Regions from separate parts of the Mesorhizobium sp. MC2-1-1 genome, predicted to be linked through region 4. Evidence: predicted binding sites of a transcription regulator. Region 4 holds the regulator's gene; each other region holds the start of a gene.
The links. The regulator PhoB, encoded in region 4, activates phosphate uptake and scavenging genes when phosphate is short. The targets are predictions, from matches to a motif close to TGTCATNNANCTGTCAT.
Positions count from the first base shown of each region.

Region 1: ACR64R_RS23430 (DUF1045 domain-containing protein) is a predicted target of PhoB. The motif match lies at 1,797-1,813, and genes of this name have one in related genera.
Region 2: ACR64R_RS04105 (acid phosphatase) is a predicted target of PhoB. The motif match lies at 1,449-1,465, and genes of this name have one in related genera.
Region 3: ACR64R_RS05965 (RNA degradosome polyphosphate kinase) is a predicted target of PhoB. The motif match lies at 1,590-1,606, and genes of this name have one in related genera.

Region 1 covers NZ_CP195205.1:4,716,005-4,719,198, reverse strand. Annotated here, with positions in the region: gene iolE (myo-inosose-2 dehydratase) at 1-603, shown strand, start outside; gene ACR64R_RS23440 (DUF3329 domain-containing protein) at 668-880, shown strand; gene iolB (5-deoxy-glucuronate isomerase) at 896-1,708, shown strand; gene ACR64R_RS23430 (DUF1045 domain-containing protein) at 1,954-2,661, shown strand; gene ACR64R_RS23425 (alpha-D-ribose 1-methylphosphonate 5-triphosphate diphosphatase) at 2,794-3,194, shown strand, end outside.
Region 2 covers NZ_CP195205.1:845,492-848,685, forward strand. Annotated here, with positions in the region: gene ACR64R_RS04090 (NmrA family NAD(P)-binding protein) at 1-615, shown strand, start outside; gene ACR64R_RS04095 (dihydrofolate reductase family protein) at 639-1,226, shown strand; gene ACR64R_RS04100 (hypothetical protein) at 1,253-1,402, shown strand; gene ACR64R_RS04105 (acid phosphatase) at 1,550-3,082, shown strand.
Region 3 covers NZ_CP195205.1:1,168,514-1,171,707, reverse strand. Annotated here, with positions in the region: gene ACR64R_RS05965 (RNA degradosome polyphosphate kinase) at 1-1,435, opposite strand, end outside; gene ACR64R_RS05960 (zinc-finger domain-containing protein) at 1,685-1,930, shown strand; gene ACR64R_RS05955 (FAD-dependent monooxygenase) at 1,944-3,179, shown strand.
Region 4 covers NZ_CP195205.1:3,964,467-3,967,660, forward strand. Annotated here, with positions in the region: gene ACR64R_RS19615 (ROK family protein) at 262-1,497, shown strand; gene phoB (phosphate regulon transcriptional regulator PhoB) at 1,528-2,217, opposite strand; gene phoU (phosphate signaling complex protein PhoU) at 2,235-2,942, opposite strand; gene pstB (phosphate ABC transporter ATP-binding protein PstB) at 2,963-3,194, opposite strand, start outside.

The sequences.
Region 1 (3,194 bases), 750 kb from region 4:
GAGGTCGGCCGCTCGATTCAGGGCGACCGCTCCAAGCCTCTGGCCACCAAGCCGAAGCTTTCAGAGGACGAAATGAAAGCCTATGGCCGCCGCGTCACCGAATTCGGCGAATGGTGCGCCGACCAGGGCATGCCGCTTTCCTATCACCACCATATGGCGGCGGTCGTCGAGACCGAACCGGAGCTGGACCTCTTTATGCGCCATTCCGGCGAAGGCATCCCGCTCTTGCTCGATGCCGGCCATCTCGCCTTTGCCGGCGGCGATGTGCTGCGCGCCATCGACAACCACCACAAGCGCATCAACCACGTCCATGTGAAGGACGTGCGCATGGACGTGATCAACGGCCTCGACCGGACAAAGCAGTCCTTCCTCGACGCGGTGGCGCTCGGCGCCTTCACCGTGCCCGGCGACGGCTCGCTCGATTTCGGCGCCATCGTCCAGCGCTTCGCCGACTACGGCTATGAGGGCTGGTTCGTGGTCGAGGCCGAGCAGGACCCCAGGAAGAACCCGCCGCTGAAAATGGCGCAGGTGGGCCACAAGGAGCTGATGCGCGTGATGACGGCTGCCGGCTATGCGGTAGAGACGCAAGGGTTTCCGGCCTGAATGGTGGATTCGCCCGGGCGTCCGGTCTATCTGATGCGCTTTGGACATATCCTGGATAGGCGCGATGAAAGACTATGAACATCCCTTCTTCCGGCCGCTATGGCGCCGTGTCGCCGTGGTCGCGGTCTGCATGATCTGGTCGGTGATCGAATTCGCGTCGGGCACGCCGTTCTGGGGCGTCATCGCGCTGGGCTTCACCGGCTACGCGGTGTGGCAGTTTTTCTACCTCTACAAGCCGGCGGAGCAGGCCAGTCCTCCGACCGAGACGAAGGAATAACCCAAGGAGCTCCGCATGTCGAAACTGCTCGTCAAGGCCGACAAGGGCCACGGCCATGTCGCTCACGTCACGCCGCAAAGCGCCGGCTGGACCTATGTCGGTTTCGATCTGCATCGGCTGAAAGCGGGCGAGACGGCGTCGGGCAAGACCGGCGACCGCGAGGTGTGCCTGGTGTTTGTCACCGGCAAGGGCAAGGCCTCGGCCGGCGGCAAGGACCTCGGCCTGCTCGGCGAACGCATGTCGCCCTTCGAAGGCAAGCCGTGGTCGGTATATGTGCCGCAAGGCTCGGACTGGTCGGTGACCGCCGACACCGAGCTGGAGCTTGCCGTCTGTTCGGCGCCGGGCTTGAGCGGCGGCCTGCCGGTGCGCGTCATAGGGCCTGACGATCTCGGCCAGGAGGTGCGCGGCAAAGGCACCAACACGCGCTACGTCACCAACATCCTGCCCGAGGGCAAGCCGGCGGATTCACTGCTGGTTGTCGAGGTCATCACGCCCGGGGGCCACACGTCGAGCTATCCGCCGCATAAGCACGACCAGGACAACCTGCCGGCCGAATCATATCTCGAGGAGACCTATTATCATCGCCTCAACCCGCCGCAGGGTTTTGCCTTCCAGCGCGTCTACACGGATGCCGACCGCAACGGCGTGCGCGAGCTGGACGAAGCGATGGCGATCGAGGACGGCGATGTCGTGCTGGTGCCCAAGGGTTATCACCCCTGCGCGGCCTGCCATGGCTACGACCTATATTATCTCAACGTCATGGCCGGGCCGAAGCGGACGTGGAAATTCCACAACGCGGCCGAGCACGAGTGGCTGATGAAAGCCTGACCGCCAGTCGGGCAAGCCGGTCACAATCAGCGGAAAATCGTCGGCTAACGAGCTCCGCGCTGGACTTGCCTTCGAAAACCCATGAAAGCTTCGTCAATCCGTCATGGAAATCACCTATGGCAGCGGTTCTGATGCATGTCGCCGCAAGCGCTAAGCGTTTTCGGGACTGCGACTTGCCAGGACAATGACTTGAAGCGCGTCGCTTGATCCTTTGGGGTGCGCAGCGCGCTTGACGAGGAACGCCGATGCGCTACGCCATCTACTACACCCCGGGACAGGACGAGCCGCTGGCGCGCATTGCCGCCAACTGGCTGGGCCGCGACCCGTTCGGCGCGGCGACGCGGCCGGTCGAGGCCGTGGGCGACCTTTCGGCCGCGGAAGTCGCCTTCCACACCGCCTCCGCCAGGCGCTACGGGTTCCATGCCACACTGAAGGCGCCGTTCCGGCTGGCGCCGAACGAGACGGAAGCCTCGCTGCGCGCCGCGCTCGACAATTTCGCCGAGGCGACGCCACCGGTCGTCATCCCGCGCCTGGTCGTCGGACAGATCGACGGCTTCTTCGCGCTGGTGCCGGAGACGCGGTTTGCGCCGCTCAACGATTTCGCCGGCGAGGTCGTGCGTGCTTTCGATCCGTTCCGCGCGCCGCTGACCGAGGCCGAGATCGAGCGCCGCAGCCCCGATGCGCTGAAGCCGGACGAGTTCCGCAACCTCTGCCAATGGGGCTATCCTTACGTCTTCGACACGTTCCGCTTCCACATGACGCTCTCGGGGCGCGTCGGGCCACAGGAAAGCTCCCGTCTGCGTGCAGCGATAGACGGCCTGTTCGCCGACATCCTGCGGCAGCCGGTGCCGGTGGATGCGCTGACCTTGTTCGTGGAAAGCGAGCCCGGCGCGCCGTTCATGGTGCTTTCCCACCATGCGCTTGGCCGCGGCGCTGCCCGCAAGACCGCCTAGGACGGCTCAGCGGACACGCTGAACCGCCCTATCTCTTTGTTTAGGCAATTCCGGACGGAGAACCGCCAAGCACTTCTCCTGGAAAAGCTCTAGTCCGATAGCCGACCGACCGCCGAGATAGGACCGCCCGAGATGACCGCCGAAACAGTTCTCACCAATGCCCGCATCGTGCTGCCCGACGAAATCGTCGAGGGCTCGCTGTTGTTGCGCGACGGCCTGATCGCCGCCGTGGAGCCGGGGGCTGCCCGCACCGGCGAGGATATGGGCGGCGACTATATCATCCCGGGCCTCGTCGAACTGCACACCGACCACCTCGAAGGCCACTATGCGCCGCGCCCGAAAGTGCGTTGGAACCCGATCGCCGCCGTGCTCGCCCATGACGCCCAGGTGGCGACCGCAGGCATCACCACGGTGCTCGACGCCTTGCGCGTCGGCATGGACGACGACGCCGACCTGAAGTCCGACGACGTCCGCAAGCTGGCCGACGCGATCGAGGACAGCGTGCGCCAGGATCGGCTCAGGGCCGACCATTT
Region 2 (3,194 bases), 2.8 Mb from region 4:
CTGGCGTCTTCCATCGCCAAGGCGGGCCTGCGTCGCGTCGTGCTGCTCAGCGGCCTCAACGCCCATCTCAAGATGGGCACCTCGCTCGGCGCCGCGCTGATGGAAGAGCGCCTCGCTGCGCTGGGCCTGGAGGAGCTCGTATTTATGCGCGCCTCTTTCTTCATGGAGAATTTCGTCAAGGGCATGGGCTTCGTCGAGCAGGCGGCGTCCGGCACCTTCGCTTCGCCCTTCCGCGGCGACCTGCCGATGCCGTTGATTGCCGCAAAAGACGTCGGCGAGCGCGCTGCCGCGCTGCTCGACGCCGAAGACGCCTTCGGCCAACGCGTCATCGAACTGCATGGCGGCGGCTACTACACGCTGGAACAGGCGACCGCGATTCTCGGCCGGGCGATCGGCAAGGAGGTGACCTACCATGCCGCGCGCTTCGCCGATGCCCGTGCCGGCATGATAGCCAACGGCCTGTCGGCCAGCTTTGCCGATGCGCTCGGCGAGACGGCGGCGAGCTTCAACAAGGCTGAGCGCTGGGCCTTAGAAGCGCCTTCGGCCGCAAACGCCACGCCGACAAGCTTCGAGTCCTGGGCCGAGAACTTCGCCCGCTCTGGCAAACCCGCCTGAAATCGAAAACGAGGAGAACGATCCTGAAAAGGCTCATCCTTCAGATGCAGATCTCGGTCGACGGTTTCGTCGGCGCCGACGAGGACCGTCGCTGGCAGCTCTGGCAATGGAGCGACGACAGCGCTTGGGACGAGGAACTGAGGCAGGACTTCAACAGCGTCTTCGAGACCGTCGACACCATCCTCTTGAGCCGCAAGATGGCCGAAGAGGGATATCTGACCCATTGGGGCAACGCGGCGAGGAAATATCCGAAGGACCCGTTCTATGCCTTCGCGCAACGCATCGTGGAGGCGCAGAAGGTGGTGGCGAGCGACAAGCTCGAAACATCGCGCTGGGAGCGCACGCGGGTCGTCAGCGGCGACTTGCCCCGAGAGGTCGCTGCGCTGAAGCAAGACGATGGCGGCGACATCGCCGTGTTCGGCGGCGCGAGCTTCGGGTCGGCGATGATCGCCGCCGGCCTGGTCGACGAGTTCCAGCTCTTCATCAATCCTGCGGTTCTGGGCAGCGGCCGCCGCATCTTCGACCAGGGCGGCTTTTCCAGGTTGAAGCTCCTCGGCTCGAAGCCCTATGCCAGCGGAATGGTGGTGAGCCGCTACGCCCCGGCGCGATGAGAGGGAAAAATCGAGATCGCATCGCCTTGAATCAATCCGGCAGCTCGTCCTGCCACGATCCCGACCACGCCTTCGGATCGGCCCCGGCCTCGCCGGTCGAGATGGGCGGGCCTAGGCTCGACCAGCCCGACGTTCTCGCCGTGCCGTCGCTGCGCTACCTGCAGGCGGCGCTTTGATGGCTGGGTTTCCCGCTCACGAAACCGTGTTCGGCCGGGGCGCAACTGTCACAAAGGTGACAAGGCGCCGAAGTAGCCGGTCATCGATGCGGTTGCTTTGCTGCATTGCTGTCCTCCAGCCATTCCCCAGCCACGAGGCACCCCAACATGACCAGGTCCTTTCTTTCCGTTTGCCTCGCTTCCACGGCGCTGGCATCGCTCTGCGCCGCCGCTCACGCGGCTCCTCCCGGCTACGACAAGATCGATACAGTCGTCGTCATCTACGCCGAGAACCGCAGCTTCGATAATCTTTATGGCGGCTTCCCCGGCGCCAACGGCCTGGCCAACGTTTCTCCCGAGCAGGCGCGCCAACTCGACCGCGACGGCAAGCCGCTTGCCGAATTGCCGCCGGCCTGGGGCGGACTGACCGGCAAGGGCGTCACGCCGGCGGTGACGGAAGGGCAGAGCGCGCATCTTCCCAATGCCGTCTTCGCCATCGACGATGCAAAGGGTTTCAACGAGGGCACCAAGGTCGTCACGCACGACCTTTGGCACCGCTTCTATCAGGAGCAGATGCAGATCGACGGCGGCCGGAACGACAAGTTCGTCGCCTGGGCCGATTCCGGCTCGCTCGTCATGGGCCACTATGACGGCTCCAACTTGCCGGTGTGGAACATCGCCAAGAAATACGTGCTGGCCGACAATTTCTTCCAGGGCGCCTTCGGCGGTTCCTTCCTCAACCATTTCATGCTCGCCTGCGCCTGCGCGCCTTACTATCCGCATGCCGACACCAGCCCGGCGAAGGGGCAGATCGCCATCGTCGAGCAGGACGGCGTGACGCTGAAATCGGCCGACAATTCGCCGCCTTCGGCGCTGGGCGGCGTGCCGAAATTCGCCAATGACGGCGCCATCACCCCCGACTTCTACGCCGTCAACACCATGCAGCCTCCCTATCAGCCGAGCGCCAACAAGCCGGCCGAGGGCGGCGACAAGGCGTTTGCCGACCCGGCTCAGCCGACCACGCTGCCGCCGCAGCATGAGATCACCATCGGCGACCTGCTGTCGCTGAAGGGCGTTTCCTGGGCCTGGTATTCAGGCGCCTGGCAGGCGGCGCTCGACGGCAAGAACGCCACACCCGTTCCGAACTTCCAGTTCCATCACCAGCCCTTCAACTATTTCGCCGCCTATGCGCCGGGCACGGCCGCGCGCGCCGAGCACCTCAAGGACGGCGGCCTCGGCGGCGTCGAGTTCATCAAGGCCATCGACGACGGCAAGCTGCCCGCGGTCGCCTTCTACAAGCCGCAGGGGAACCTCAACGAACATGCCGGCTATGCCGAAGTGATCTCGGGCGACCAGCACCTGGCCGACCTCGTCGCGCATCTGGAGAAGAGCCCGCAATGGCCGCATATGCTCGTCGTCATCACCTATGACGAGAATGGTGGCTTCTGGGATCACGTCGCGCCGCCCAAGGCGGATCGCTGGGGCCCAGGCAACCGCGTCCCGGCCTTGATCATCTCGCCCTATGCGAAGTTGGGCACGGTCGACCACACGCAGTACGACACCACCTCGATCCTGCGCTTCATCACCAACCGCTACGACCTGCCGGTGCTGCCGGGCATCGTCGCCCGTGACAAGGCGCTGCGCGACAACGACCAGCCGCCGATGGGCGACCTGACGGCGGCGATCGATCTGACGAAGTAGCGTTTCAGGACTTGGGTTCCTCGCCCCCGGAGACGGGGGGAGGCGTCCGAAAAGCGGACGGAGAGGGGCTAGTAGTGCGCTCCCCCTCTCCGTCTTGGCTTCGCCAAGCTAC
Region 3 (3,194 bases), 2.8 Mb from region 4:
CGGTGACCGGGTGATAGTTGCCGGTGCCGAGATGGACGTAATTGCGCAGCCGGCCGTCCTCGCGGCGCACGACGAGCGACATCTTGGCGTGGGTCTTCAACTCCAGGAAGCCGAATACGACCTGGACGCCTGCCCGTTCGAGATCGCGCGCCCAGCGGATGTTGGCCTCCTCGTCGAAGCGCGCCTTGAGCTCGACCAGCGCTGTCACCGACTTGCCGGCCTCGGCGGCGTCGATCAGCGCGCGCACGATCGGGCTGTCGTTCGAGGTGCGGTAGAGCGTCTGCTTGATCGCCACCACCTCCGGGTCGGCCGCGGCCTGGCGCAGGAACTGCACCACCACGTCGAAGGATTCGTAGGGGTGGTGGACGATGATGTCCTTCTCGCGGATGGCTGCCAGGCAGTCGCCGCCATGCTCGCGGATGCGCTCGGGGAAGCGCGGATTGTAGGGCGTGAACTTCAAGTCGTCGCGCGGAATGGCGACGATCTCGGAAATCTGGTTGAGCGCAAGCGGCCCGGTCAGCACGCTGATACGGCTCGACGAAACGCCGAGCTCGCCGGCGACGAAATCGCGCAGTTCCCCCGGCATCAGCGTGTCGAACTCGATGCGGATCACCGAACCGCGACGGCGCCGCTTCAGCGCCGTCTCGAAGAGACGCACGAGATCTTCCGACTCTTCCTCCACCTCGATATCGCTGTCGCGGATGATGCGGAACGTGCCCGAGCCCTTGACCTCATAGCCGGGGAAGAGCTTGCCGATATAGATGCCGACAGCCTCCTCGAGCGGAATGAAGCGGACATGGTTCTTGCGGTCGGGCAGGCGGATGAAACGCTTCAGCGCCACCGGCAGGCGCAACAGCGCGCTCATCGCCTCGCCATTCTTTCGATGGCGCAATTGCAGGGCGATGGAAAAGCCGAGATTGGGGATGAACGGGAACGGGTGCGCCGGGTCGATCGACAGCGGCGTCAGCACCGGGAAGACCTGCTCTTGGAAATGCTCCTCCAGCCAGGCCTTCTCATCTTTGCTAAGCGCGTCGCGGGTGATGCTCTCGATGCCTTCCTTGTTGAGCAGGGTCATCAGCGCCGAGAGGCTCTTCTGCTGGTCTTCCTGCAGGCGCTCGACCTCGCGCAGCAGCTGTTCGAGCTGCTGCTCGGGGGTGCGCCCGTCGGGGCTTTTCAGCACGATACCCTCGCGCACCTGGCCGGCAAGACCGGCGACGCGGACCATGAAGAACTCGTCGAGGTTGGCGGCCGAGATCGACAGGAAGCGCACGCGCTCGAGCAGCGGATGATGCTCGTTGAGCGACTCTTCCAGCACGCGCCGGTTGAACTGCAGCCAGGAAAACTCGCGGTTGACGAAACGGTCCGGATTGCCGCCGTCCGGGCTCGCCGCCTCGACGGTGATGAACTCGCTCTGCACCGGCTTCAGTTCGTTCATGGTTCCCGCTCTTGCCCGCAACTGTCCCTAAGGCGCGCCGCTCATGCCGTTCGGCGACGCTCTACCATCTGTATGTGACGCATGATCGTCACGGAATCGCTCCGTGCCCGGCCCATGCGCTTAACCGGCTCAACTTACCCTCTGGCAGCCTTTTGCGACAGTTTGATTTCATCGATCTTGCAAACTGGCCTGTTATGCTCCAGATGCAGACCGGTCACACCCACTGGCCGAACCCGATTGGAGACGACGATGGCAGGCGGCAGCATTCCCCATTTCCAGAACGACGCGGGCCATCCGGTCATCGAGATCGGCGTCAGGGAGTTCATGTGCACTGGCGCCAACCCGCCTTTCGACCATCCGCATGTGTTCCTCGACATGGGTGACGACAATGAAAAGGTCTGCCCCTACTGCTCGACGCTCTACCGCTATTCGCCCTCGCTGAAGGCGACGGAGACGCGGCCGGCCGGCTGCCTTTACATCGATCAGGCTGCCTGAGCTTTCCCCGACCATGATTGAGGCGCGGTCCCGGCAAATCGTCATAGCCGGGGCAGGTATCGCCGGGCTGACCGCGGCGCTCGCCTTTTCGGCCCGCGGCTTCCGGGTGAAGTTGTTCGAGCAGGCAAAGCACCTCCTGGCGGCCGGCTCAGGCCTCCAGCTATCGCCCAACGCGACCCGCATCCTGCGCCGGCTTGGCGTGCTCGACCGCCTGTCGCCAAACGCGGTCCGGCCCGAAGCGGTGGTGCTGAAGGACGCGAAGAGCCTGCGCGAGCTTGCGCGCGTTCCGCTTGGCCAGGTTGCCGAGCAGCGCTGGGGAGCGCCGTATCTGGTGGCGCACCGGGCCGACCTGCAGGCGGCCCTGACGGAGGAAGTGGCGGGGCAGCCCGAAATCGAGCTTGTCACCGGTGGGCGGGTGACCGGCATCGCGTCCGACCCGCGAAGCGTAACCGCGACGGTCGAGATCGATGGCGAAACCACGCCTATCGCGGGCGGACTGCTGGTCGGCGCGGACGGCGTGTGGTCCTCGGTTCGCGCAGAGCTTGCCGGCAGGGACCCCGCCTTCACGCAAAGCCGCTTTTCTGGCCGACTGGCCTGGCGGGCCACGGTAGCGGTCGACAGCGCCGCCGGGCGGGCTTTTGCCGAGATCGGCGCGGCGGGCTGCGTCACCACCTTCCTGCATTCCGGCTTCCACATGGTCGCCTATCCAGTGAGCAAGGGCCGCACCGTCAACCTCGCCGCCTTCACCAAAGGCGAGCGTATCGCGGAAGGCTGGTCGGGTCACGCCGATCCGTCCATCCTGTCCAATGCAATGCGTGGCACCGCCGCAACGCTCGCGAAACTCGCCGCGCTGGCCGGGCCGTGGACGGCGTTTCCAATGCATACCGTCCGGCAACAGCGCTGGACGGTTCCGCAAGGCATCGCGCTGATCGGCGACGCGGCGCATGCCATGACGCCGTTTGCGGCGCAAGGTGCGGCCATGGGCATCGAGGACGCCTCGATGCTTGCCAATCTGATCGCAGATTTTTCCGGCGACACCGAGCGTGCCCTCGCCGCCTGGGAGAATCTCAGGCAACCGCGCGTCGAAAAGGTGCTGAGGCGCGGCGCGCTCAACCGGACGGCCTGGCACGCCTGGGGGCCTGTTGCGGTTGCCCGCAACCTCGTTCTGGCGACGCGACCGCCGGAAAAACTCGCCTCCGACCTGGACTGGCTCTATGGCTGGGAAGAGCCGAAAGTTGTGAGGCGATAGAGCGCCCAAAAACCG
Region 4 (3,194 bases):
CTCCCTGCGCCCTCGGCGGCGCGACCCAGACTGGTCCGAAGACCGGCAAAGAGGCTTTTTTTCGAGCCTCAAAAAAATAGTGGTGCAGCAAAACGGCCCTGTCAACCGGGATTCTGATGGCTTTTGATGTGTCCCGGGATTTTTTCGACATTCGCAATAAATAATGACATGGGCTTTGGCTTCTGCCACTATCCATAGCGTGTCGGCGACAGGCCAAGGCATCATCACAAGGCCGCGACGACCCGGGAGGACGTGCGAGAGATGTCGGTCGGAATCCGCCACGACGACTTGCGCCGGCGCAATCGCGCCATGGTGATTGCGGCCGTGCGTCGCGCCGGCCAGCCGTCCCGCACGGAGATTGCCGCCACCACCGGGCTCAGCCACTCGACCATTTCGGCGATCTCCGCCGATCTGATCCAGGAGGGCATTCTCGCGGAAAGCAAGGCCAGCGAGCCGACGGCTTTGCGACGCGGTCGGCCGCAGATCGGTCTCGCGCTCAACCCCGAAGCCGCCGCGGTGCTGACGGTGGTGCTGTCGCTCAACTTCCTCTCCGTCGCCGTCATCGACTATGCCGGCCAGGTCATCGCCGAGGAGCAGCGCCGACTCGACACGCTGACATTGCCGCGCGACGAACTGATCGGCGAATGCGTCGCCATCGTCAGGCGCCGGCTGGAGGATTCCGACCTCGATGTCGGCAGCGTCGCCCGCATTGCCATGGGCATTCAGGGCATCGCCGATTCCCAAGCGCGCGCCATGCTGTGGTCGCCGATCACGCCACTGACGGACATTCCCTTCGCCGACATACTGGAGGCGGAGTTCGGCATCCCGGCCACGATGGAAAACGATTGCAACATGATGGCGGTGGCGCTCCAATGGCGCGATCCCGAGCGCTATCGCGACAATTTCATCGCGATCCTGCTCTCACACGGTATCGGCATGGGCCTGGTGCTGAAGGGCGAGCTTTTCATGGGCACGCATTCCTCCGGCGGCGAGTTCGGCCACATGATCCACCGGCCGGGCGGGGCGCTTTGCCGCTGCGGCCGCCGCGGCTGCGTCGAGGCCTATGCCGGCAATTATGCGATCTGGCGCAGCGCCATGGGAATAAGCGAGGATGCAACGCCGACCGACGTCGGCGACGCCGACATGCGGGCGCTGGCGGCAAAGGCCCGGCAGGAGAACGGCTTGGAGCGCGAGGCCTATCGCCGCGCAGGCGAGGCGCTTGGCTTCGGTCTTGGCAGCCTGTTCGCCCTCATCGACCCGGCGCCCGTCGCGATGGTCGGCGTCAGCGCGGCCGCCTTCGACCTGATCGAGCCGGCGCTGAGGGAGGCGATCGCCCAGACCGCCGGCGGCCAGCACTCGAAATCGATCTCCTTCGACACCGAGCCGAACGAACTGCCACTGATCCGCGAAGGCTGCGCCATGCGCGCTCTGACCTTCGTCGACCAGGAGATTTTCGCGCCGGGCGTCCAGGCGAGAGCGGGCAAGCACGTTGCATAGTGGCGAGTGCAAGCGCCGAGATACGTATCCCTAGTCCTCCCGGATCGCGTAGCCCGCCCCACGGATGGTGCGGATGACATCCGGCATGCGGCCATTGTTGACGGCCTTGCGCAGGCGCCCGACATGGACGTCCACAGTGCGCTCGTCGATATAGATCGTCTCGCCCCAGACATTGTCGAGCAGCTGGCTGCGCGAGAACACGCGGCCGGGATGGCGCATCATGAATTCGAGCAGGCGGAACTCGGTCGGGCCGAGCCTGATCTCGCTCTTCTTGCGGTAAACGCGGTGCGATTCACGGTCGAGCACGATGTCGCCGACCTTGAGCACGCTGGACAGCACCTCCGGCTTGGCGCGGCGCAGCAATGCCTTGACGCGCGCCATGAACTCCGGCGTCGAGAACGGCTTGACCAGATAGTCGTCGGCGCCGGTGGACAGGCCGCGCACGCGGTCGCTTTCCTCGCCGCGAGCCGTCAGCATGATGATCGGCAGCCGCTCGGTCTCGGGCCGCATCCTGAGACGCCGGCAAAGCTCGATGCCGGAAACGGCCGGCACCATCCAGTCGAGCACGAGCAGGTCGGGAACGTTTTCCTGAAGGCGGATTTCGGCCTCGTCGCCGCGGGTGACCACTTCCACCTGGTAGCCCTCGGATTCGAGATTGTAGCGGAGCAGCACCCCCAGCGGCTCCTCGTCTTCCACCACCATGATTCGTGGCGCGATCATCGGGGTAACCTTTTCCGTCAGACAGCCGGCGCCGACATTGCCGTCTCGTCCTGCTTCGGACGGTTCGCGGGCAATTGCGTGCCGGTCAGCACATAATAGGCGTTCTCGGCGATGTTGGTCACATGGTCGCCGATACGCTCGAGATTCTTGGCGCAGAACAGAAGATGCGTGCAAGCGGTGATGTTGCGCGGGTCTTCCATCATGTAGGTCAAGAGCTCGCGGAAGACCGAGGTGTATTTGACGTCGATGCGTTCATCGTCGTTGCGCAGCTTGGCGAGCGCCGAGGCATCGCCGACCATGTATTCCTGGATCACGCCCTGGACCTGGATCAGCACCATCTGCGCCATGGAATCGATAGAATGCGTGAGATCGCGCGGCGCGGCGGCGACGCCGACCGAGCCGACGCGCTTGGCGATGTTCTTGGCAAGATCGCCGATGCGCTCGAGGTCGCCCGCCATGCGGATCGAGCCGACCACGTTGCGCAGGTCGTCCGCCATCGGCTGCCGCTTGGCGATCAGTGTGATGGCGCGGTCGTCGAGCTCGCGCTGGCGCGCGTCCATGATGGCGTCGTCGGAGACGACGCGCTGCGCCAGCGCATTGTCGCTTTCGAGCAGCGCCCGGGTCGAGCCGCCGACCATGGAGCCGGCGAGATCGCCCATGTCGTTGATGAGCCGGCTGATCTGCCTCAGATCCTCGTCGAAGGAGGCGACGGTATGTTCGGCCATGATGTTGTCCTCGTATGAACTCAGCCGAAGCGGCCGGTGATGTAGTCCTGCGTGCGCTTCTCGCGGGGCGAGGTGAAGATCTTCTCGGTCCGGTCGAACTCGACCAGTTCGCCGAGATACATGAACGCCGTCTGCCGCGACACGCGCGCCGCCTGCTGCATGTTGTGGGTGACGATGACGATCGTGTAATCGGCCTGCAATTCGTCGATCAGCTCTTCGATCTTGGCCGTCGACAGCGGATCCAGCGCCGAG